4 regions of the Paenibacillus sp. J22FR5 genome follow, and region 2 is predicted to be linked to each of the others. Evidence: riboswitches for the same ligand, from Rfam matches in the RefSeq annotation. Region 2 holds a riboswitch; each other region holds the start of a gene.
The links. A riboswitch is a leader RNA that binds a small molecule or an ion and turns the genes downstream of it on or off. The one in region 2 is predicted to bind cyclic di-AMP.
Positions count from the first base shown of each region.

Region 1: another riboswitch for cyclic di-AMP. It lies ahead of AC58P7_RS28310 (resuscitation-promoting factor); the one in region 2 lies ahead of AC58P7_RS20185 (C40 family peptidase).
Region 3: another riboswitch for cyclic di-AMP. It lies ahead of safA (SafA/ExsA family spore coat assembly protein); the one in region 2 lies ahead of AC58P7_RS20185 (C40 family peptidase).
Region 4: another riboswitch for cyclic di-AMP. It lies ahead of AC58P7_RS15915 (APC family permease); the one in region 2 lies ahead of AC58P7_RS20185 (C40 family peptidase).

Region 1 is NZ_JCAUAN010000034.1:51,050-56,204, reverse strand. Features, by position in the region: gene AC58P7_RS28330 (HD domain-containing protein) at 1-287, shown strand, start outside; gene AC58P7_RS28325 (TatD family hydrolase) at 347-1,114, shown strand; gene AC58P7_RS28320 (ABC transporter permease) at 1,097-2,347, opposite strand; gene AC58P7_RS28315 (ABC transporter ATP-binding protein) at 2,344-3,087, opposite strand; cyclic di-AMP (ydaO/yuaA leader) riboswitch at 3,371-3,566, shown strand; gene AC58P7_RS28310 (resuscitation-promoting factor) at 3,851-4,990, shown strand; gene rnmV (ribonuclease M5) at 5,108-5,155, shown strand, end outside.
Region 2 is NZ_JCAUAN010000016.1:132,124-137,278, forward strand. Features, by position in the region: gene AC58P7_RS20180 (hypothetical protein) at 124-783, opposite strand; gene AC58P7_RS20185 (C40 family peptidase) at 969-1,853, opposite strand; cyclic di-AMP (ydaO/yuaA leader) riboswitch at 1,857-2,018, opposite strand; gene AC58P7_RS20190 (GNAT family N-acetyltransferase) at 2,140-2,661, opposite strand; gene AC58P7_RS20195 (X2-like carbohydrate binding domain-containing protein) at 3,101-5,155, shown strand, end outside.
Region 3 is NZ_JCAUAN010000015.1:2,574-7,728, forward strand. Features, by position in the region: gene AC58P7_RS18875 (S-layer homology domain-containing protein) at 150-1,193, shown strand; gene AC58P7_RS18880 (DUF4362 domain-containing protein) at 1,205-1,642, shown strand; cyclic di-AMP (ydaO/yuaA leader) riboswitch at 1,909-2,043, shown strand; gene safA (SafA/ExsA family spore coat assembly protein) at 2,049-2,699, shown strand; gene AC58P7_RS18890 (SRPBCC family protein) at 2,906-3,364, shown strand; gene AC58P7_RS18895 (GNAT family N-acetyltransferase) at 3,379-3,831, shown strand; gene AC58P7_RS18900 (hypothetical protein) at 3,900-4,133, shown strand; gene AC58P7_RS18905 (helix-turn-helix transcriptional regulator) at 4,606-5,155, opposite strand, start outside.
Region 4 is NZ_JCAUAN010000010.1:185,763-190,917, forward strand. Features, by position in the region: gene AC58P7_RS15905 (MFS transporter) at 1-812, opposite strand, end outside; gene AC58P7_RS15910 (GNAT family N-acetyltransferase) at 971-1,429, shown strand; cyclic di-AMP (ydaO/yuaA leader) riboswitch at 1,667-1,818, shown strand; gene AC58P7_RS15915 (APC family permease) at 1,923-3,758, shown strand; gene AC58P7_RS15920 (YqkE family protein) at 3,804-4,064, shown strand; gene AC58P7_RS15925 (polysaccharide deacetylase family protein) at 4,094-5,065, shown strand; gene AC58P7_RS15930 (hypothetical protein) at 5,083-5,155, opposite strand, start outside.

The sequences.
Region 1 (5,155 bases), on a different contig from region 2:
TCATGAGAGAGGTGGGTTTCGATCCGACGTATTATATGGAGATCGATTTCCCTTCGAATCAATCTTATGACGTTTACAGAGCTGGTGAAAATGACGACAATTTGCCAATCCTCTTGCTGGATCATAAGGAAACTTTAACGGAAATTACGCATCGCTCGGAGATTGTTCAGTCGATTAGTGGTTTTCAGATGGGGAAACATCATGTTTACTATCCGGAGGAGCTGCTTGAGAGGTTGAATGCGGAAGACTATCCTGACGTTTGGGAAATGTTAGGGGAGCAAGAATAAGCGAGAATAACCAACAATAAGGAAAACAATCATAGTCATTGACATAGAGGAGAACAGACATGCTAACGGATTCACATACACATTTAAATGCTGAGCAATTTAAGGATGATCAAGAGGAAGTGATTCAGCGTGCATTAGATGCCGGCGTTACGAGAATTGTGAATGTCGGCTTTAATCGAGAAACCATTCCCAGTTCAATAGAGCTCGCCGAGAAATACGATTTCATCTATTCGACGGTAGGTTGGCATCCTGTGGATGCGATTGATATGATGCCTGGCGATTTGGAATGGATTGAGTCCTTGTGCTCGCATGAGAAGGTCGTTGCCATCGGTGAGATTGGTCTGGATTATTACTGGGATAAGTCGCCGAAGGATGTCCAACAGCGGGTTTTCCGTGAGCAAATTCGTCTTGCCCGTAAGCTGGGTATGCCCATTGTGATTCATAATCGCGATGCGCATCGAGATATTTTAACGATTCTCAAAGAAGAGAAGGCGGCAGAGGTCGGAGGCATCATGCATTGTTTCTCAGGCAGCTGGGAGACAGCGAAGCAGTGTCTGGATATGAATTTCCATATTTCGTTTGGAGGCCCCGTGACCTTCAAAAATGCTGTGCAACCGAAAGAGGTGCTGGCACAGGTTCCGCTTGATCGTCTATTGATCGAGACGGATGCTCCTTACTTAACGCCCCATCCTTTCCGCGGCAAGCGCAACGAAACCGGCTATGTGCGCTTAGTGGCTGAGACGGCCGCGGAAATTCGGGGTATGACGTTGGAAGAACTGGCTGAAATTACAACGAACAATGCGATTCGTTTACTCGGTCTCAAGTAAAACGTTTTTCTTGAATTTCCGTCGCAGGACAACGCTGCACGCGAAAGAAATAAAGGCGAGACAGAGCAGCGGGACTAGACTATATAGGATAGGGGTTCCGATCATAAACGGAATGGTTAGGATAACAAGCTCCAAGGTGAGAGTTAACCAGATCATATAAGCTAAGGAACCTGCTTTGGCTTGCGGTTCCAATGGATACATATCAAGCCAGAACGTATACCGATGTGCACGCTCCAGCGACGTAAGCTGAACCATCGATATAACAAGTGCAATGAGTAGAATTACGCTTCGCGCAGTAACCGAGTCTGAAACGGCAATGGCTAATACGCCAATCACAGTCAGTCGGAGAACAATGGCGAACAGCTCGGTTCGCAGCAATGTCTTCATATATAAATAGAGAAACGCTGAATCTTGTCGAAAAGGAACAAATCGTGTGAGTCCGCTGATCCAACCTCGGCGGGCTATTCGTGTTGGCAGCTGCGGTACATCGACGAACCAGTTAAAGAAGGCGTAGAGTCTAGCCTGCTGCTGCTTCTCTTTGGCAATCAGATAATCCCATCCGATCACATATTTAGCTGCGTATCGAAACGTAATCAGCCAAACGAATACAAGAACTAATGCAGCTAGACTAGCCCATAAGACACTGTAGTTAAATAGGATTGTAATTAGGGTAATGGATGCCATCCATCGAAAACAAACGGATAGGAATCTTGTTCGTTCAGCGGCAAATTTTCCTTCCTGCCAACTAGCGAATAGGTTCGCTACTTTTAATAGAAGTAATAGAGCAAATATTAGCAGAAATGGCTGCGCATTGGTGCCTAGACAATGCTTATAAAGCGGTCGTAGTGTGATCCAAGCGAGAAATAACCAAACGCCTTGAAGTGACAAGCTGTACAGAAAGCTGCTTCGAAAATAAGCACCCATTTCATTCTCGATCCGCAATAGAAACATCCGATCGGCACTCCGAGTCAGGGTCCGAATGGGACTTGAGGTGAGAAGTGGAACGAGCAAGAGCAGGACGATCCATAAGTAGGGATAATCTGTCGGAAGACGCTGTAATGTTTTTGCATAATAATAGGAAGAAACGATGACAAGAAACAACAAGAAGCCGATAAAATTACTTCGAGCGGCATACTGCCAATAGCCCATGGATTCCTTCATATAATGTTGAAATCGCTGCTTCCATAATGCATGTGTGTTAAATGCGCGTATATTTTCCATTGGAGGGGTCATCGCAGTTCTCCTTGAACTAACCTATAGAAAATGTCGTCTAATGACGCCTGAGGAAGCGCTGTTTGTGCGCGTAATTCGACTAAATCTCCCTGGGCAACCATGTGACCTTTATGGAGGACGACAAAGTTATCGCAATATTTTTCAATCGTAGACAAAATGTGAGAGGAAATGAGGAATGATGCGCCTCTTTGCTTCATGTTGACCATTAATTCGAGCAAGGAACGTATGGCTAACGGATCGAGTCCGAGAAATGGCTCATCAATGATATATAAAGAGGGCTCGATCAAGAAGGCATTCATGATCATCACTTTTTGTTTCATCCCTTTGGATAAATGACTTGCGAAGCTATTCAGCTTGTCTTTCATTTGAAACTGCTCTAACAGGGACTGGGATCGGGCTTCGAAGTCCTCCTTGGAAATGCCATATGCCATGGCTGTTAACTCAAGGTGTTCACGAATGGTAAGCTCTTCGTATAACTCCGGACTTTCAGGTACATAGGCGTATGTCGCACGGTAGGGTAAAGGACTTTCTGCTAAAGTTAAGCCGTTAATGCGAATGGATCCTTTTTGCGGTTGTAGGAGCCCTAATATATTTTTGATAGTGGTACTTTTTCCTGCCCCATTGAGTCCAATTAACCCCATCATTTCACCTTGACGGATCGAGAAGGTAAGGTCATGGAGAACGGGTTTGTTGGGTAAGTATCCCCCGAATAAAGCGTTTACTTGTAAGATGGGACCCATCTCAATTGCCTCCCTAAATAGCAAATTATTGGTATTTATTGATCGAATACTTCCAGAATCATTATAAACAAATTTGCATTTTTAGCCTAGTTTTGGCCATTATATATCAAAAAAACGAGTATACGTACGTTAAACATAGACACATGTAGATATAAGTGGGTTATATATGGAAAATAATCGAAATTTAAGTGATTTAGCCCTTTTTAACGGGTGTTAATCCCTTTACAGGTTGAGATTAACAGCGTAATATACTTTTCATAATAACTTAATATCCAATTTGCCAATTTTCCATTCGCTGAGTTCCAAATGTGGAAACGGGGGAACCACTGCAAGCTTAATTTGCATTCAAATGCGGTTAAGTAAGCAGATTGAGTAACAGGGGTGAATCATGGACGTCAAACAAGCAGTTTGCGTCTACGTAGGGCGACTCTCACGTCCGAATCCGTCAGCTAACCTCGTAAGCGTAAGAGAGGTAACGATTGTCGTGCGTGCTATTTGTATTTCACTATGCAAACTAAGCCAGCGAGAAGAGTCCTCTTCTTGCTGGCTTTTTGTCCTCATACAGGGTTTTACACAGATCAGATGACATAAAATGACCCGGAATTCATAGGATGATGAATAGGTAAAAGGGGGGGACGACCAGATTCGGCTACGCAAGAATGCTGATGATGGCGAGCATGTTAAGTTAAACTAAAAACCTTAGTCGCGTCAAATTTAATCATGCTGTAACCTGGCGGCGAGGCTTTGAAGGAGGACCGAAGAAGTGGGCAGTATCTCAATTAGCGAGACCCATGTAAAACGATCATCCAGCATGTCCTTCGCATTGCGATGGAAGCATGAAAACTTGCGTTTGATTTTAAGCCTAGCTATAATCTCAATCGCAATGACTTTCATGTTTTTGGTGTTGTTGTACGGAACGGCTACCAAGAGCGTATCCGTGGTTGTGAATGGACAAGAAACTATTGTGCACACGAAGCAATGGGTCCTGCAACGCCTACTGGATGAACAAGCCATAACGATTGGTGAGCACGATGAAATTTCAGCTTCACTCACGACCAAGCTCAAGGGTGGAGACAAAATTGTTATCGAGCATGCCTCACCAATTCAATTGACTGCTGATGGAAAGACCACCACTGTTTACACAACTGCAAGAACGGTAGAAAGTGCATTGCAACGTTTAAATATTGCACTTGGGGAGAATGATCGCATTACTCCCGAACCGACGGCCGCTCTAACCACTGGCGATGAAATCAAAATCGTCCGTGTGAAAAAAGAGACGGAGGAAGTCTCTGAACCGATCGCATTCGAGACAGAGAAAAAGAATGACGCGTCTTTACTTAAAGGGAAAGAGCAAGTCGTCCAAGAAGGTAAAGAAGGCGTTCTGGTGAAGAAGAAAGAAAAGACTTTCGAGGACGGTGTTTTAGTCGCGGAAGCAGTTGTGGGTGAAGAAGTACAAACAGAAAGTGTTAAAAAAGTAGTATCGGTAGGCACGAAAAATCCGGTTGTTGTTCTCTCTTCCTCTTCACCGAGTGTCGATGAGGTTTCCAAAAACGGTGTGACCTTCGGCTACAAACAAATTCTCAAAAATGTGAAGCTAACCGCCTATTCAGCGGACGTGGAATCGACAGGTAAGACGGAAGGTTCTGCTGGCTATGGCAAAACCTACACAGGGACTACCGTGACTGAAGGGCGCACGATTGCGGTCGACCCGAAGGTGATTCCACTCGGATGGTGGGTGTACATTGAAGGTATCGGTTTCCGTCGTGCTGAAGATATTGGCAGCGGCGTGAAAGGCCAGATGATCGATGTGTATTATGAAGATCACAGTTATGCGAATAAATTCGGAACGAAACAAGGGTACACCGTGTATGTGGTTGGCCCTACTAAACCGTCTCAAAACTAACGTGTAAACGGTAGTTTTGGCGGGAACACTAGCTCATACACGTAGCTTGGCATATGCCTGCGCGAAAGAAGAGGAGACCCCTCTTCTTTTTCTGCGTACTGGGGAAGGAAAACGTAAATGATAAAAGAAATGATCGTTGTGGAAGGCAAGGACGATACAGCTGCC
Region 2 (5,155 bases):
TTTCATATGGAGGTAAGCCATGTCCACTTCCCGCTCCCACGCGTTGCACACCAAATAAGCGTTACTCAACTGAGCAAAGCCTATTCACGCTGCCTGAAGGATCATCTGTATACCCAACTTGTTTTAGTGAACCCGATTCATCCTCACAACCCGATAGTAAAGCTGACCGCTGACCTCTTGCTCCACTTCCAGATAGCCTTCTGTGTGTACATAATCACCTAACATATAAGTGGAAGCATCAGCTGAGTCTGCATGCGTTAGAAAGAGCAGCGCTACCTTATCATCGCCAACTACAAATCCTACCTGTTCCTTCACCTGGAACTTCTCGAGAATTTTCCCGTGATGGGATCGAACAATATGATGAAACCGCCAAGCCCCATCCTCATTCACGATAAAATAAAGCACGCGATTCCGATGGTTATTACTAAACTCCCTCGTCACACCGATCATGCACACCTTCTCGCCGATGCGCAAATACTCATCAACCACATGCGATTTCAGTCGCAAACGCTGCACATTCCTATTGTGAATGTAGGATTCCATCTCATCGATGGAGCGCTGATCCTTCGGATCTTGCTTGGTCGCGTAGAATACTTCTCTGATAAAGGTATCCGTCTGTAGATGCCTTGCCCCTTTGAAATGATTATAAGTTTGAAAAAATTGTGCGATCACTTCCCGAATGTCTTCCGGAATAGCAGGTCCCGTTTCCACGCGATACATGCGATCTGTCCGACCTGACATTTTAAATTTATGAAACCAGCTTCTCCAGACACTGACTTGCATGTCGTACGTGTCACCTACTTTCTTCCAACCATTTCTTCATTATAGGCGATAATTCTCAAAAATTCGATAAAAATCGCATAATTTCGCACAAAAAAAGAGCATCAGCCCGCCACGCTTTCATGAGTGAAAGACATAACGAACGTATGCTCTTGAACATCTTGCTTTTACCTGATTAGGTTTTCACCTTAAAGTACGCGTTTTGCGCCTACATATCTAGAGCCCCAATAGGAGCTCGCGAGGCTATCGACCGCTACACCACCGGACGTTGTCGCGGAAATGAATTGATTATTTCCCATATAAATACCCACATGATTGACGATGTTTGAAGCAAAGAACACAAGATCTCCTGCCTTCAAATCCGTTACTCTCGCTCCCGCTGTATCATACATTTGCACGGAGGTACGGGGCAGCTCGATACCTTTGGCCTCGAATAAATAACGAACGAAACCAGAGCAATCGAAACCTTTGGGTGTTGTGCCTCCCCATTGATAAGGCGTTCCTTGAAAAGCTGTCGCAGCTTGAATAATTTGATCTGATACGGATGGCTGAACGACCTTTGGCGCTGGGGGTGCTGGGGGGGGCGCAATCCAAGCTGGATTATGGGTCTTACCGTCGACTTCCACGATGGCGATTTTATTCGCATCATTCCAAGCAATCTCAGATCCAAACGTCTCCGTTATAAAACGTAGAGGAACATATGTATTTCCCTTAAGCAACGTCGGACTGCTCTCTAATTCGACTGACTTACTGTTCACAATAGCTTTCTCTTCGTCCGTCGTCAGTTGAATCGCTTGATCCTTGTTCTGCAAAGTGACAGTGACTTCATCGCCTTGCTTCGCCCAGCCTACTTGATAGCCTAATTTCTCAGACAGCACCCGTAGTGGAACCTGAAGTGTACCTTCCGTATCAATAAACGGCTGTACTTCTGGAAATTGCACCAATTCATCATTAACCTGAACCTTTACTGAAGAGGTGACTGTCGATGCTTGTGCAGATGGAGCGGTAAACATGGGGATGGCTGCGCCTAGCAGAGCGCATGAACAAATAAAGCTTTTTGTAAAAAGTTTCAAAACGTTGTGCCTCCTTGAAGCCTCCGAGGTTAGTTGACGGGTTCGGGAAGAGGTTTTCCCTAGTGCACCCAATTAGCCTAAGACTAACTGAGTATTCATTCACCCCAAGTAAAGAAGTCCCCCGTACCGGAGCTTTGATGCTCCGAGATTCGGCATTTTTTGTCTATATTAGACTAGCATAGTTCGATTTAGTCTGACAACTTTTGCGCAATGGTAAGTGTTTCCTTTTATGTAGTTGCGCACAAACAGCTACTCGATATCGAGTAGCTGTTTGTGCACTATTTACTCAAACTGAACTTGCAGATTGTTTATACACCTCTGTAAACATGATGTTCTTGTATGGTTGAAACTCTTTTTCCGTCAACGGACTAGGAAAACTCATGATGTATAGAGGTAGCTTCTGTTGGCCCTCTCTGAGAGGAGGCTGCGCATAGGAGAATAGGTTCAAATGAAAACCGCAGCGCTTATAGAACTCAATCCTCCGCTTGGCATCTAGCGTATTCGGTGACTCTACTTCAAGCACAATTGGCGTCGTATCGCTGCTCATATAGGACGTCAGCATTTGTTTACCTATCCCTCCGCCCCGAATTGCAGCACTTACAGCAATATGTTCCACAAATCGAAACGAACTAAAGTTCCAACTTGCCAAAAAAACCAGCATGTTCCCAGCAGCGTCTCTATTCACATGAATGTTGTAGTTGGGATGCGATAACAGTGATCGTTGTCCTTCATAGGTCCTGATCTCCGTAGCAGGAAAAGCAGATTCCATCAGTTCGAATACTTCATCAAACGAATCCTCTAGCTCCATCTGTTGGCATCTCCTTTTAGCTATAGGGTACCCAACTATGCGGCAAATTATTGAGCTACATGAACCACTAGATCATCAAAATAAGCCTACCGGATTACCCGGTCAATCGAGATAGCTCGGAACGCTGCAATGCTGCTCCCACAAGCGCCACCGAAGGATTAAGAGATGGTTTATAGGACTCCAATCTGATCATTCGTACGGTTGAGGACCGAAGTGTACCTATTCATGGCAAGAAACGCTCTTGTATAATCGGACTTGTGAAAACTAAAGCGCTTTCAGTCCTGTGATGCACATCATACATGGGCTATCTCATTCAGGCAATTCCTTGCGCGAGAGTGAAAAGGAGGTGAACGGATAAGACCGATTGCCGTACATTCTTTCAGATGAGTTCGGTTAATTGAACAAGAAGTCATTACAACCGGTAAAGGAGATTGGGAAGATGAAGAACAAATTTCACCGCCAAAGAAAAATCTGGCTGGGACTGCTTTTAGCCATCGTCGTCATCGCGCAGATTGGTTACGTCCCTCCGCACGGAGGCGTGGTCAAAGCAGCGAATAATGGATTAGCGCAGAAGCCCTATATGGGCTGGAGCAGTTACAGTATGCAAGTATATGACGGCCCATCCGGCAATTGGATATCCGAAGCGAAAATCAAGCAAATGTCCGATGTGATGCATGAGAAGCTGCAGGCGCACGGCTATGATCGTATTAATATCGACGCAGGATGGAACGGCAGCATGGACGAATACGGAAGGCCTGTTCCGAGCACAACCCTATATCCGGGCGGATTCCAGAATCTTGTCGATTACGTACACGCCAATGGTCAGAAGATTGGCATCTATCTCATCCCAGGTGTATCTCCGGATGCGGTAACCCAAAATCTTCCGATTTTTGGAGCGCCAGGCTGCACAATCGGAGATATCGCTGTTAAGCCATACAAGTATGCGGATTACTGGAATATCGGTTACAAAATCGATTTCAGCAATCCATGTGCACAGAAATATATCGATTCGATCGCTGATCTAATCGCCTCATGGGGAATCGATTTCGTTAAGTTCGATAGTGTCACGCCGGGCTCCGGGCATAATGATGTGACGATCGACGCGCGTGACGACGTCAAGGCTTGGTCAGAAGCGCTCAGCAGGCACCATATTTGGTTTGAGCTGTCCTGGGCACTCGATCACAATTACGTGGACTACTGGAAAAAATACGCCAACGGTTGGCGTGTCGATTGGGATGTGGAATCCTATGATCGTGAGGTCGGCATGACACAGTGGGCAAATATTGCCCGCTTGTTCCCAGACGCAGCATTATGGTGGCGCGATGCCGGTCCGGGAGGTTGGAATGATTTCGACTCCCTAGATGTCGGCAACGGCTCGACCTCGGGACTTACAAAAGATGAAAGACAAACGGCTGCGACGCTGTGGGCGGCATCATCTGCTCAATTCTACACCGGCGACGATTTGTCCAATCTGGACGCGTATGGTCTTGAGTTATTAACGAACGATGAAGTTATTGCCGTCAACCAAGCCGGACGCCCGGTTCACCCGGTATCCACATCAACCAACCAACAGGTATGGTATGCCAATAACGGGGATGGGACTTATACGGTGGCCCTTTTCAATCTTGCTAATAAAGGTACATCAATTAACGTCAATTGGAGCGATATCGGTCTGAGCGGATCTGCTTCCGTTCGCGACCTATGGAGCCATAAAGATCTGGGTACATACGAAACCGGTTATGGGCAGGTTTATTTGGAACCGCATGCTTCCCGCCTATTCAAAGTGACAGCAAAGACCGGTACCTCGATTGTCAATGACGATGACACAGGGATGAGATATACAGGGACTTGGCTGCGCAACGGAGGTAAAGAACTGACGCGGGACGCTCAGGATCTGTCCATTGCGATTACCGATACTCCCTCAGCTCCCAGCAATCAGAATGATAGTAATAGCACAACACCTTCCGATTCTAATGATGTATCCGTGTCCCATGCCGTATATATCAACGACAACGATCCAGCCATTCAGTATGCTAATCGATGGGGCTACAGCAGCGGCAGGTCGTTCGCCGACTACCAGGGTGACGTACACTACGGCGAACCTAATAATGGGGTTGAACCGGAGTTCACCTATACATTCACAGGCACCGGTATCGAGGTGTTTTCCGAGCAAGGCACCAGTAATGGCCGAATGGATATTTACATCGACGGTCAGCTAAAGGCAACGGCTGATGCCGAAGGTTCGCAGCATGTGGGACAATATTCCATATATAGCCTATCGGATTTGCCTCAGGGGCTGCATACGCTGAAGGCTGTAAGGAATGGCAGCGGTCAATATTATTTCATCCTAGATGCTTTAAAGGTGACGACAGAAACGCTGCTCGGACTCCCTTCTTCCAACAGCTTTAACAAGGATCAGCCAACCGATATCACGACGGAGCTGACACTTGGCTCAAGTGCACTTACTCGAATCACGAATGGCGCGACGACGCTT
Region 3 (5,155 bases), on a different contig from region 2:
TTCATTGATTTCTAGAATGGAACCTAACGACCAGTAACGATTTCAAATAAATGTTAGTTTACATAAAACATTTCCAGTGTCAGTTGCGTCAAACATGTAGATGGAAATTACGTCGTACACTTGGAAAATGTTGAACTGGAGTGATGGACATGATCGTTGGAAAAAAATACATAATGACACTCGCGTGCGCTGCTAGTTTAATATCGATTTTCGTCTTACCAGTAGAAGCCAAAGACGGTCCATTCCGAGATGTCAAAGCTTCTTTCTGGGGCGCCGGGGCTGTGCAATGGGCCTATGACAATAAGGTGGCGGAAGGATTTCCGGACGGGACATTTGGGCCTGACCGGCCTGTTGAGCAATTAGAGTTTATCGCGATGCTTGTTCGTGCTTTTCAGCCAGCAGATGTAGAACCACCTGGTATAGGTGGTGATTGGTCAACACCTTATGTCAATTATGGATTGAAGAACAATTGGACATTAATATCGCAGAAGACGATAGAAGGCTACCAAGAGCCTGTATATGTGAACAGAGGGACGGCGACGTTATTACTTGCCAATGCAGCAGGTAAAAGCTATGACAACATGTACCAATCGATTGAATATATGATGCAGTTAGGTGTGTCGAATGGAAAAACGGAGATGAATTATAACGGTTTCATGCCCGAAGATCGTTTAACAAGAGCAGAGGCTGTGACCATGATCCAACGTTTTCGGAATAAAATAGAAACACTTCGCCCAACTCCTGACATCAACGTTGCTAGGAGCAATGATTTTGATCCTAGGACTGCCAAAGTAGGGGATCTCGTGGCAGGATGGCAAATTACTTCCATCGATAGCAAAACAAACGAGAACGGGGAATTGTTTTATGCAATTGTCGAATTTGATACGAGAGAAATAACGATAAGTGGTACGTATGATAACGTGCCTGAAGGCAGTGAATTTTTTGACGGTATCATGTTTACGCTCGACACGGATTCCGAGACGAAGATACCAAGAATCAAATCTGGTGGAACCAGAACAGGAGACGCGATCATTTTTCGTTCCCCAGAGGCAGAGAATGTATTCTCACCACAAGGCTCGCGGGGCAGCGCGACCATAGCGATCTCTGGATTTTCCATCCATTATTGGCCGAAAGATGATTATCGCGATAGCACTAGGTTTGTGAAAGCTATTGAAGTGAGTCCGAATAACTAGGGGGATTAGAAATGAGATTGTTGAATCAAGGTTTCGTATTGCTTATTGGTGCAATTCTACTTAGCTCATGCTCAGATGAGAAGTTTAGCGTTGACCAAGCTACAAAACAAGGAGATGTCATCAATATTCATGGACAAATAAGTAATTTAGACCGGTTCACCCAGTTCATGAAGGACGTGGAAGGGCATGTAGATAGTCAGATTCGGATAGCACAACTGACCATTGAAGGGGATCCGATTTATTATGAGCTGGATTACAAAAAAGGTAAGATCTCTTATACCTATGATAATTCAGAGGATAAATTTGGTGCGAAAAATATTATAAAAACCGTTTGCACTGGTATAATTTCAGAGAAAGTGGAGCGTGGTGTTGCTTATAAACTGGATGGTTGTAAAGATACAAAGATTGGGCAATCTTTTACGTTTGTGGTACCGGGTAATGGGGGATAGGAGCTTCAACTTTCTCATTCCATTTGTGCTAATTCATAATCAAACCAGGTTCGTATTTCTCCAGTTGACTCGTTCTCGATCGTATTGTTGCGATGCTTGATGAAATTGTTTCTTTTCTTATCCAGATAGCGAAGAATTGAGGGCTTAAGTAGTCAATACCAAATTGACTTTTATTGTTTGCGCTTTCAAGAATGAGCTGGAAAATTTTGAGTCATGTTTTCACTGATTTCGCATGATACAATCTTTAAGATCCGTATTGGATCAAACAACTTAGAAGGCCGAAGCTTCGTGTGAAGCACGGGGGACCCAATCTCTGGGGTGAAGCCGCTTTTTCGCGGCCGGGTGATTACTCTTTGATCCGAATCCGACAGCTAACCTCGCAGGCCGCAAAAAGGAGAGGTTTATTTTGAAACGTTACAAAAAGCTTATGGTTACTGGTGCACTTGGTTTGAGCATCCTTATGGGGACGAATGCGGCATTTGCTGCGACGGGTACTTATACGGTAGCAGGTAATGATACCATGTGGTTGATCTCGAAGAAATATGGCGTCAGTCTATCTTCGCTTATCAAGGCAAACCCTCAAGTTGCTAATCCGAACGTGATTTGGTCGGGCATGAAACTTAACATTCCAAGCAGCACGAGCTCTAACTCGGTTACCCAAACACCGGTTACGACTGCGCCATCGCAATCAGCTTTTGCAAGCCAAGTAGTTAGCTTAGTTAACCAAGAACGAACAAAAGCTGGACTGAAACCTTTAACCAGCAACAGCGCACTTACAGCAATGGCTTTGGATAAAGCGAAGGATATGTACAATAACGGTTATTTCGATCATACATCGCCAACCTACGGTTCTCCATTTGATATGATGCGCTCATATGGAATTAGTTATTCCTACGCGGGTGAAAACATTGCTAAGGGTCAACAAACGCCTGAAGCCGTCATGACCGCGTGGATGAACAGTTCAGGTCACCGTCAAAATATTTTAAGTCCCAATTTCACGCAGATTGGCGTTGCCTATTATAACGGTGAGTGGGTTCAGGAGTTTATTAGTTATTAATTTTTTTGAAAATATCGTAATCTAGTACCAGCAACCTAGTGTTGCTGGCTTTTTGCGTTTAAATAAACAAAGCAGGGATTTTTTGTGATTTATTGAATTCATAATTAGGAACGTTATTTATTAAATTGTTAGTTTGGAAATGGCCCTAATCCTATTAGAATTATAACAACAACGTAATAAAATAGTTCAACCAAGAGGTGCACCCCATGATTAAGGTTTCCACAGAAATTGAAATTGAAGCAACGATTGAAATTTGTTTTGATTTTGCAAGGAATATTGATATACATACTCAGACTGTATGGCCTCACACAAAGGAAAGAGCGATTGCCGGAACAACTACAGGTATGATAAGTGGAGGGGAAACGGTTACTTTTGAGGCGAGGCACTTCTTCATTAGACAAAGACACTCTTCACTCATATCGAATTACGTTCGACCCTATCAGTTTGTTGATGAGATGATACAGGGTACTTTCAAAAGTATGAGACACGAACATGAATTCATTGATTTAGGAAATAAAACTTTAATGAAGGATACTTTATATTTTGAGGCTCCACTTGGTTGGATAGGATGGATCGTAGAAAGAGTTGTCTTGAGAAACTATATGCTGCGTTTTTTGAATTATCGAAATGCACAATTAAAGATAGTTGCTGAAAGACTTAAATAGAAGGAGGAGCCAATATGAATAAAGTTGATGCTCGTTTGATTCACCATGATGAATTAAGTGAACTCTTAAAATTGTACAAGCACTTACATGAACATGATCCTGATCTCATTTTTGATAATAAACTTGAAGACTTATGGCATGAGATCATGAACGACAAATATATGAAAATTATTGTTGTAGAGAAAAATGGCGTGATTGTATCTTCAGTCGTGTTGACGATTATTAAAAATTTGACTAGAAATGCAAGACTTTATGGACTTATAGAGAATGTGGTAACGCATGAACAATATAGAAAAAATGGATATGCCAGAATGGCTTTGGATAAAGCAATTGAAATTGCTATGGACCATACCTGTTATAAGGTCATGCTCATGACAGGGTCAAAGCGTGAAGAGATACATAGTTTTTATGAGAAGAGCGGATTTAGCAAAGGTTTGAAAACAGGATTTATACGCAAATTAGAATGATTCAAACATACGACTGGACGGTTCACTCAGGCAATACTACCCTTCAGGAGCTCGCGGAGATCGGTCAAATGGAGAAAGAAGCTGTTTTGAATGCAGAAGTATTCATCATCATGCTGCCAGCAGGAAAAGGAAGCCATGTCGAGCTGGGACTTGCTTTAGGGGCTAGGAAGACTATATGTTTATATTCTGCAAATGAAGATTTTAATGATATTGAAACAACGAGTACATTTTATCAGTTACCTGAGGTCCATAAAATAAATGGAACATTAGACGATTTGGTTTCTAGAATTGATCGCCTGTAGAATAGGCGCCCGCAGGCGCAAATGGGGTTGTGAATTCGAACGAGAAATTGCTTCGTGGAAAATGGTGAATCCAATTGCGCATAAGTGGCTGTCTCACAAGTAGATTCTTCTACTGGTGGACGGCCATTTAACATTGGTCAGGGTATGGGTCCCACAAAAAGTCGAAAGGGAACCTAGGTGCGCTATCTCGTTGAAATCGGCTATTTTTGGCGTTAAGCGGAACTATGATGCGCTATTTGCTCGATTTTCGTATTTTTTGGCGATTTTCGGTTAAATAGAGTACTGACGTTCCCTTTCGAGGCCAATATCGCACGTTTAGCCGCAAATAGCGTCCCCTGTTTCCCTTACAGTATTGGTTCGTTAAAAAGGAACATATGAGATTGAAGATTTTATGGTCTCATCAAGCTTGACGGGGTTAAGGGAAGCTATTCGGTATCACTTATCACAGAAGAGGCAAAGAAAATAAATATCCTCACCAAGACAGATGCCTGTAAGCAGTGGGGGATAAATTGGTCCATCGTTTGAATTGTTTGCTAAATTGAGACAAATCCTTGTAACCAAGCTGTTCCGCGATATGCTCGATCGAAAGCGTAGGGTCCATCAGCATGAGTTTAGCTTGGCGGAGTTTGATTGTACTTAAATAATGACGTGGCGAGACCCCGTAAGCTTTGTGAAAAACGCGATTACAGTGCGCAGGACTGTAGCCGAGTTGCTTCGCAATCCCTGTAATCCGGAAAGGATCCTGCCCTTTGTTCGTTGTTGAAGCTTGATGCTCAATAAGCGCTGCTAGCTGAGGGGCTAGGCCTGAATCTTCTGTGTGCCGATTAGAAGCCTCGGCTTCATCTAATAATACCTCGCTCAACGCGGTGAAAATGCGAAAAGAAGCATGCAACGATTGCAGCTTTAAACTCAGACCACTAGGGGCATTTTCGCTAGCCATTTGCGCAAGATCCATAAGAATAGGGCGGAGCAATCTCTCCATTTTGCTGCCAGAGGGGTGAAGCGTTAGGCCAATTTGATTT
Region 4 (5,155 bases), on a different contig from region 2:
ATATAAGGTCTGTCGCCGAAGAGGGCAGGCAGCACGAATGGTTGAGCGGCTCTTCGGATGCGTAGAGTGAACAAGGCTAGTGCAATCACGCCCGCGAGGAGGGCAATGATACTTTTGGACGTAAGGAAGAGCAACAAACCAGTGGTCCCGATCCCGAGGAGCAGAGCGCCGATGAAATCGAACGAGCCGCTTTCCGCTTTTTCTTTTGGAAGCAGGAAGAGAAATATGGGGATGAGCAGGAGTGTAACGCCTGTAATGACGAACAGGAAATGCCATCCCAAATACTGAACGATGGATCCGCCAGCAACGGGACCGAGCCCTAAACCTAGTGAAGCAGCGGACAGAATGAGCGACATGGCTCTGCCTCTGCGAGACAACGGAATGTAGCGTGTTACGAGTACGATGCCGAGCGATGGGATTGCACCTGCGCCTGAGGCCTGAATCAGCCTAGTTAGGAGTAACGTCCCAAAGCTGTTCGTGAACAGCCCGATGAGGGAGGCGCCGCCGAGCGAAAGCAGAGCAACCACATAGAGCCTGCGAATCGGCACGAAGTCGGACAAGCGGCTGTACGTGATCGAAGAAATGGCGAAAATAATAGAGTACCCAGTGACAATCCACGATGCCGTCGATGGGCTGAGTTCGAATTGGACTGAAATTTTGGGCAAGGCCAGATTGAACATCATCGTGTTCATGATCACAAGTACAATGGTAAAACAGAGCAACCAGGAGACAGGGGTCTCTCTTAAACGGCTAGGCATCTCTGCTTCAACGTACGGTGTTCCTTGGGGTGAAGCAGTTGATGAGGTTGACATGGGGTACACCTTCCGATCTATAACTATAATATATTTCGTTACAGTTTAGCATGGCGAGTAGGGTATGTCAATGAATTGGCCTTTGTTAAAATAATTTGTAGATTGAATATTTATTCTTAAATATGTATTATTATACATAAAGAGCGAGGTGTAATACAATGTCACATGTGATAAGAAACGTAGAAATGAAAGATTTAGAGGCATTGACAGAGCTTATGGATGCCTATATTGTAGGCTTTTATAAGAAGCCTAGGCCAGAGACAGCCAATATTCACTGCCTGATTAGCAACTTACTTGAGAAACAAGGCGGTATTCAGTTTGTAGCCGAAAATGAGGGAGAACTCATCGGCTTTGCGACCCTGTATTTTGCGTGGAGTACGATGAAGGCTAATCCCATTACGATCATGAACGACCTTTTCCTGCTTGAGCCATTTCGGGGGACCGCAGTGGAAGAAGAGCTATTCCGCCAGTGTCAGAGCTATTCCAAGGAAAACGGTTATGCTTACATGTCTTGGATTACGGCGCCGGATAATCATCGGGCACAGCAGTTTTTTGATAAAATGGGTGGAACACGCGCGGATTGGGTGAACTACACCGCCCTCAATGAGATGTTCTGAATGAAATTTCCCTTCATCTAATGAATTGTTTGAGTAGTTAACCAACGATTGAAGAATGCAACTCTTCAATTTCCCCAAAATACCTCGAACCACTACGAGAATGGAAGATAATCAATGAATCAGTTGAATGTAAGCGAATTATTGGGGGATTCGGGTGGTGGAAAAGGGCTTTTTACGTTTTTTCTCTCCTTTACTATGTCCGTAGAAGAGAGTAGTATTCAACACGTACTAGAACAGTTGAATATTTCGCTTAATTTTCTGTTAAGAAAAGCGGGGGAACCACGAGTTTCATGGGGTGAATAATGGTGCTGATACCAAGTACCTTTTAGGGCAGATTTCTCGCGGCCCGAACCCGGCAGCTAACCTCGTAAGCGATCGTGAGAAAGGAGAACATGTGTCTACAAACACAAGGTCAATCCTTGTGTTTTTTTGCGTCAATTTTTAGGTGTAAGTTGAAATTGAGATTAGCCTTAATTGGAGGAACGACCACGAAATGACAAGTGATTCATTGAAAAAAATTGTGTTTGGTAAGCCGCTAAAGTCCAGTGAGCTTGAGTCGGAGAGAATGCAGGTTTGGAAAGCCCTTCCTATTCTATCTTCCGATGCGCTATCCTCGGTAGCCTATGGAACGGAGCAAATTCTGCTAGAGCTCGCAACCGTTGGGATTGCTGCATTTGCGTTCTCCCTGCCGATTGCGGTTTCGATCATCGCGTTGATTCTATTGCTCGTGTTGAGCTATAGACAGGTTATTGAAGCCTACCCAATGGGCGGCGGCGCTTATATGGTTACGAAAGAGAATCTGGGGATGGTTTGGGGACGACTTACAGGTGTCTCATTGCTGATCGATTATACCTTAACCGTGGCCGTTTCGATCTCTGCGGGTGTGCAGGCCATTACGTCGGCCTTTCCTTCTGCCGTACCTTATATTGTTCCACTTACTATTTTACTGGTTTGGATTATGGTCTGGCTTAATTTACGCGGTACTTCCGAATCTGGAACCGTATTCGCGATACCAACTTACTTTTTCATCCTTTGTATCCTTTTGTTAGTCGGTAAGGGCGTCTTCGATTTAATGACGGGCTCACTTAATACGCACGCTATAGAATTTGTACCTAGCTCAGCGACGAACTCATTAACATTATTCGTACTTCTCAAGGCGTTTTCATCCGGTTGTTCAGCTGTAACGGGTATCGAAGCCATTTCCGATGCCGTACCGCATTTCCGAACACCTTCTGTGAAAAATGCAAAACGTACGCTTCTCTCTTTAGGTGTCCTTTTGGCCATCGTGTTCGGTGGTGTAACATTGATCGCCTTAGGCTATGGGATTGCCCCAGATCCTAACGGGCATACATCGGTGCTATCGATGGTGACGGAGCAAGCTTTTGGCCGTGGAGCGATGTACTATGCCACTCAAATCGCGACGATGCTTATTCTGGTGCTTGCTGCCAATACAAGCTTTAATGGCTTCCCCATCTTGGCGTCGATCATGGCTCAAGACAAAAACTTCCCGCGTATGTTCTCTTACCGCGGGGACCGTCTTTCCTACCATTATGGCATCATTACATTAGGCGTATTGGCCAGTCTGCTTTTGATTGGTTTTAAAGGGAAGACCGATGCACTCATTCCACTTTATGCGATTGGCGTATTTCTATCTTTTACATTGGCTCAGAGCGGTTTGGTTCGCAAATGGTTGAAAGAACGTGTAGCCGGCTGGATCGGCAAATTGATCATTAACGGCCTAGGCGGCATTGTCTCCCTTGCAGTTCTAATTGTTTTCTGTATCACCAAATTTAGCGAAGGTGCTTGGATCGTCATTATTGTGACACCGATTCTACTCTGGTTAATAACGAAAATCAGTCACCATTACGATGACGTAGCCAAACAGCTTCGTATTGATATCACGCAAGACCGTGTATGTACCAAAGAACCCGTCATTATCGTACCTGTGGCCGGGATTCATCGGGCTGTAGAGCACACACTGAACTACGCGAAGTCACTTTCACCTAATGTTATCGCCTTCTATGTCTCCTTCTCCGATGAAGATGAGGAAGCGATGCAGGAGAAGTGGCAGATCTGGGATCCAGGCGTTCGACTGGTTGTATTCAAATCACGTTACAGAACGATCCTGAAGCCGCTTGTGGAATTCATTGAACGGATTGACACGCATGTATCTGAGAAGCAATCCATCATGGTCATTCTGCCTCAGTTCATGCCGAAAAAATGGTGGCACCGTCTGCTCCATAATCAGTCAGCGGCACGTATTCGCTCGAAGCTTCAAGCCGATAAGGATATCGTTGTTGCCACGGTACCGTATCATTTACATCAATAGACGTGTACAATAATAGGGAGAACATGTTGACGAGGTGACCCCATTATGGTGAAAAAGAAAGCAAAAATGACGCCAGCACCTGCTAGCGTGCAAGATAAACCAGCGCTACTTAAGGATCTGTTGCGTCCGGAAATTTTGGAAGGACTCAAAGCGCAGGCTGACGCGATGAAAGCGGAAGAGCAAGCGAAGAAGGACGCAGAGAGAGCCAGGGTAGAGGCTGCTCGTAAAGCGGAAGAGAAGCGTTTAGAGAATGATTTTGCCTATCAACTTGAGAAAAGCAAATTAGACTGGCGGAAACACAAATGAGGGGGCGCACGATGTGCCTCCTTTTCTTTTTGAGTGCGACGGTGGTGCTTGCAGGCTGTAAGGCGGAACAGAGTGGAGAGGTCGTAGAAACGGCGGTCGCATCTTCATTAGCAACTGCAACTGTTACACCAATAACCACGCCTGCACCATCTACGATTACACCTGTGAGTACATCGATAACAAAACCAGTTAGCACACCTGCAGAATCGCCAGCAACGACGACATCATCTCCTCCTTCATTAGATCGTCCAGTAAATGAAAAAGCAGATGTTAATGCCATGCCGGCCTTCGCTGCTCTGGAAAAATCACTGATCCAACGATATGCCTCCGTCGTACCAACGAAATGGGGAGAGCGTGTTCTTGGTGTGAAAACAAAGCTGCATACGAATGAGAAAGTGATCGCTCTCACCTTTGATGCCTGCGGCGGGGAAGAGGGCAGCGGCTACGATGAGAAGCTGATTCAGTATTTGATTCAGGAGCACATTCCAGCAACGTTATTTATAAACGGGAGATGGATAGCTGCAAATCCAGTAACTTTTGCTGCGCTGGCTGCGAATCCACTGTTCGAGATCGAAAACCATGGAACTGAGCACCGCCCTTTGTCCGTGACCGGCAAGCTGGCCTATGGTATTGCTGGCACCAAGAACGTCAAAGAAGCCATTCATGAAATGAATGACAATGCGGATCTGATCGAGAAGCTGACGGGAAAAAGACCAACATTTTTCCGCTCGGGTACTGCTTTTTATGATGATGTCGCCGTATCTGTTGCCCATGATCTTGGCTTCGAATTAGCGGGCTATTCGGTGCTAGGTGATGCAGGAGCGACCTATAACACGGAGCAGGTGTTCCATGCGCTAACGAAGGCACCGAGCGGTTCCATCGTCATCGCGCACATGAATCATCCCGAGAAGGATACCGCTGAGGGCGTCATCAAAGCGATTCCTCAATTGCGGCAGGCGGGCTTCCGTTTCGTACAATTAGCTTCTTACCAGGAAGAGTAGGGTGGGAGCTATTTTTTTTACCTTTTTTTCATCTCAAAAAACTCACAAGCTGCCCGGTCATAGTAGGTCAAATCGCTGACACGCGTTTGT